2 regions of the Mediterraneibacter sp. genome follow, and region 1 is predicted to be linked to the other one. Evidence: predicted binding sites of a transcription regulator. Region 1 holds the regulator's gene; the other holds the start of a gene.
What was found. Region 1 encodes HrcA, which represses chaperone genes, less so after heat shock. Its sites were predicted from a motif close to TGTTAGCACTCNNNNNNNNNGAGTGCTAACA; they were not measured.
Positions count from the first base shown of each region.

Region 2: htpG (molecular chaperone HtpG) is a predicted target of HrcA. The motif match lies at 1,086-1,116, and genes of this name have one in related genera.

Region 1 is NZ_JAPJQP010000001.1:119,857-122,062, reverse strand. Features, by position in the region: gene dnaK (molecular chaperone DnaK) at 1-141, opposite strand, end outside; gene grpE (nucleotide exchange factor GrpE) at 191-862, opposite strand; gene hrcA (heat-inducible transcriptional repressor HrcA) at 878-1,927, opposite strand; gene hemW (radical SAM family heme chaperone HemW) at 2,058-2,206, opposite strand, start outside.
Region 2 is NZ_JAPJQP010000002.1:136,168-138,373, forward strand. Features, by position in the region: gene RCH61_RS02315 (peptidylprolyl isomerase) at 1-382, shown strand, start outside; gene RCH61_RS02320 (GNAT family N-acetyltransferase) at 460-990, opposite strand; gene htpG (molecular chaperone HtpG) at 1,251-2,206, shown strand, end outside.

The sequences.
Region 1 (2,206 bases):
CTCTCCTGTCTTTGTAAATGCAACAACAGACGGTGTTGTTCTTGCGCCTTCTGTATTTGCAATTACTGTCGGCTGTCCGCCTTCCATAACAGCTACACAACTGTTTGTTGTACCGAGGTCAATACCGATTATTTTTCCCATGATTTTTTCCTCCTGATTTTTATTATTCTGAAATAAAGTTACTTTCTGACTAATTTGCTACTTTTACCATACTGTGTCTCACGACGCTGTCATGATACAGATAGCCTTTTTGGAACTCTTCCGTGATGATGTTCTCACCTGCTTCCTCATCTTCCACATGCATTACCGCATTATGAAAATCCGGATCAAATTCCTGACCCACTGCTTCGATCGGTTTTACTCCGACTCCTTCCAGTGTTGTCATGATCTGTTTGTAAATCTTCTCCATCCCTTCTACGAAAGGATCGTCCTTGCCCTCTTCCGGCACGGCGGCAAGACCGCGCTCAAAGTTATCAATAACCGGAAGTATCTTCTCTATGATATCTTTCGCGCCAATCTCGTACATCTGAGATTTTTCTCTTTCCGTACGTTTACGAAAGTTATCAAACTCTGCCATTTGACGAGTCAGACGATCAGTCAATTCTTCGATCTTCTCGTCTTTTTTATCTTTCTTTTCTTTCTTTCCAAAAAACTTTTTCTTTTCCTTTGGATCTGTATCTTTTGTTTCCTGCGATTCCTCCGCCTCTTCCGAAGCATCTTCGTTTGCAGTGTTTTCTGTCTCTTCTGCCGCTGTTTCTTCCGAGTCAGCCGCATCTCCTTCTTCCTGCATCTTTGCAGCTTCTGCCTTTGCTTCCTCGACGGCTTCTTTTATCATATCTTCTTTGCTCATCTTGTCACCCATCGGCTTTCCACCTTTCTATCCTTTCGGATCTTTATTATAAATCGCATCCAACTCTCCCTGAAGAATTTTCAGCGTCTTCATGACATGCTCATAATCCATCCGTTTCGGTCCGATAATGCCGATCGTCCCTTTCATACCTTCGCCAAGTTCGTACGTCGCTGTCACGACACTGCAGTCTTTCATTGTCTTAACCGGAGTCTCATCTCCGATATATACCTGTATCCCGTGATTATCCTCGCTTGCCAGCGTCTCTGTCACAAGGTCGGCAAGCTGCTGCTTTTCTTCAAATGCACTAATGATCTCCTGAGCACTCTGCTTATCGCTTAACTCTGGATATTTGAAGATGTTTGTAGCTCCGCTTGTGTAGATCTTCATGTCATCTTCCACATGGATCGTATCTGCCACCGCATCCAATACATGACCGACAACTTCACTGTGAATACCTGCCTGCTCTTTCAGTCTTGCGATCAGTCCAAGCGTGATCTGATCAATCGGAAGTCCGTTCAGCGTCGTATTCAGAAGCATATTCAGCTTCAGAAGATTTTCATTACTTAACATTTCCCCGACTTCAATGATCTTATTCTTGATCACGTTCCCGCCAAGTACGATAACTGCTACGATCTGCTCCGCATCAACCTGAGAAAGCTGAATGAATTTCAATGTATTCCGATTATTGATCGGAGATGATACCATCGTTGCATAATTCGTATTCGTCGCCAAAACTCTGGCCGCCTGCTGTAATACTTTCTCAACCTTATCCGTCTTCTCCAGCATCGCGTTTTCCCGCTTCGCAATATCCTGCTCTTTCTCTTCCATCAGAAGATCGACATAAAGCCGATATCCTTTATCCGAAGGAATTCTTCCCGCCGATGTATGAGGCTGAAAAATATAACCCAAATCTTCAAGGTCTGCCATCTCATTGCGAATCGTTGCAGAACTGAGGTTCAGATCGGTATATTTGGAAAGTGTCCGCGAGCCGACCGGCTCTCCGGTCTCAAGGTAATTCTGTATGATCGCTTTTAATATAATAAGTTTTCTTTCACTTAACGATGTATCGACCGCCACAGCCTTTCCTCCTCTCTCGCTATTAGCACTCCTTTCTTTTGAGTGCTAACACCTTTCGTATATTAAGATAGCACTGCATTTTCCTTTTGTCAACAGTGTTTCTGATTTTTTTATATTCTTAATTCCTATTTTAAAATAGGAACTCGCTCATTACGTAATTGCTGATATCAATTCCGTGTTCCGTCAGACGAACTCTTTCTTTTTCTATTACAAGAAGCTGTTGTTTTACAAGTTTTCTGATCGTCTCACCATAAACCAAATCCATCTTCACTCCAAACA
Region 2 (2,206 bases), on a different contig from region 1:
TCATCGCGTGATCCGCGGATTCATGATCCAGGGCGGATGTCCGAATGGAAACGGAATGGGAGGTCCGGGATATGCGATCAAAGGTGAGTTTACGCAGAACGGATTTAAAAACGACCTTGCACATGATCCGGGCGTTCTTTCAATGGCACGGGCAATGCATCCGGATTCTGCGGGAAGTCAGTTCTTTATCATGCATGAGAAATCTCCGCATCTCGACGGAGCTTATGCAGCTTTCGGAAAAATTACGGAAGGGATGGATGTTGTAAATAAGATCGCGGAGACAGCGACAGATTACAGTGATCGTCCGCTTGAAGCACAGAGAATGAAAAAAGTGACTGTAGAATTGTTCGGAGAAACATACAGTGAACCGGAAACAGTGTAAGTTCTGTAAACTGCAGAAAGGTGAAAGTACAAAAGCGGAGACGTCGGGCGTCTCCGCTTTTTGGTATTAGTTTGTCTTTATAACCGATATTCCATAATATAGTCATCCATGAAAAAACCATTTCCGATGTCATTTTTTTGAGCGTCGATCGTCTGAAAGCCGAGATGGCGGTATACGTTTAAAGAACCGTCATTGTGTTTGTTGCATGTCAGCCAAATAGCAGAATATCCTTGTTTTCGGCACAGTTCTTTCAGAAAATCAAACAGAAAAGTTGCCAGATGTCTGCCACGGTACTCTTTGGCAAGATAGAGTTTGCTCAAAAACAATCTGCCGTCCTTGTCTGGACGGATCGATACATATCCGCACAGCTTTTCCTGATCGAGAAGCCGGTAATATTCATATCCTTCAAGAACCTGTTTTTGCAATGCAGGGCAGGATTGGAAACGGTCGAGCATATATTCTACCTGTTCGCTTCCGATGATCGGTGTAAAATGTTCATGCCAGATCACATCCGCCAAGTCGGCGATTTCCTGAAGATGTTCGGTGCTTTCAGCTTTTTGAATGCTGATCGAGCGGTTCTTTTCATTGACTGAACTGTTCTGTTTCATGAAAAAGTCTCCCTTCTGTAATGTAAAGTACTGCTGTCTGAAATATTATAGTACATACAGGCTTTCTCCTGCAACTTTCTAAAAATAATATAAATTATTAGCACTCACCACAAAAGAGTGCTGATTTTCTATTGACTTTTAAATATCTCCGTACTAGAATGTCTGTTAGACATGGAAACAGAAAGCGTAAAGCTGATTGGATTCCGAAAGATCGGCAGAGGCGCAACTCATAAAATAAAAAAAGAGAAGGAGTGTTTACGATGGCAGTAAAAAAAGGAACATTATCGATTGACAGCGAGAATATATTTCCGATTATAAAGAAATGGGTATATTCAGATCATGATATTTTTGTGCGCGAGCTTGTGTCAAACGGATGCGATGCGGTTACAAAGCTGAAAAAGCTTGATATGATGGGAGAGTATGAACTTCCGGAAGATTACAAGGCAAAAATTGAAGTGATCGTAAATCCGGAAGAAAAGACGATGAAGTTTATTGATAACGGTCTTGGTATGACCGCTGAAGAAGTGGAAGAGTACATTACGCAGATTGCATTCTCAGGAGCGACACAGTTTCTTGAAAAATATAAAGACAAGACAACAGAAGACGATATGATCGGTCACTTCGGACTTGGATTTTATTCTGCATTCATGGTGGCAGATGAAGTTCAGATCGATACATTGTCTTATAAAGAAGGAGCATCTGCCGTACACTGGGCAAGTCAGGGCGGTACGGAATATGAGATGCAGGGAGGAAATAAAGAGACAGTCGGAACAGAGATCACGCTGTTTTTAAATGAAGACAGTCTTGCATTTGCAAATGAATATCGTGCAAGAGAAGTGATTGAAAAATATTGTTCTTTTATGCCTGTCGAGATCTTTCTTTCCAAGGCAAATGCAGAGCCGGAATATGAAACGATTGATGAGGAAGACGTGCTTGACACAGACGAAGTCGTAGAGCATATTACGGAAGAAGTTAAAGAAGGCGAAGAAGGCGAACCGAAGAAGAAAGCGAAGATCGTAAAACGTCCGGTTTCTTTGAGCGATACACATCCGCTGTGGAGTAAGAGTCCGAGCGAGTGCACGAAAGAAGAGTATATTGATTTCTATCGGAAAGTATTTATGGATTATAAAGAGCCTTTGTTCTGGATTCATCTGAATATGGATTATCCGTTTAACTTAAAAGGAATTCTGTATTTCCCGAAGATCAACACAGAGTA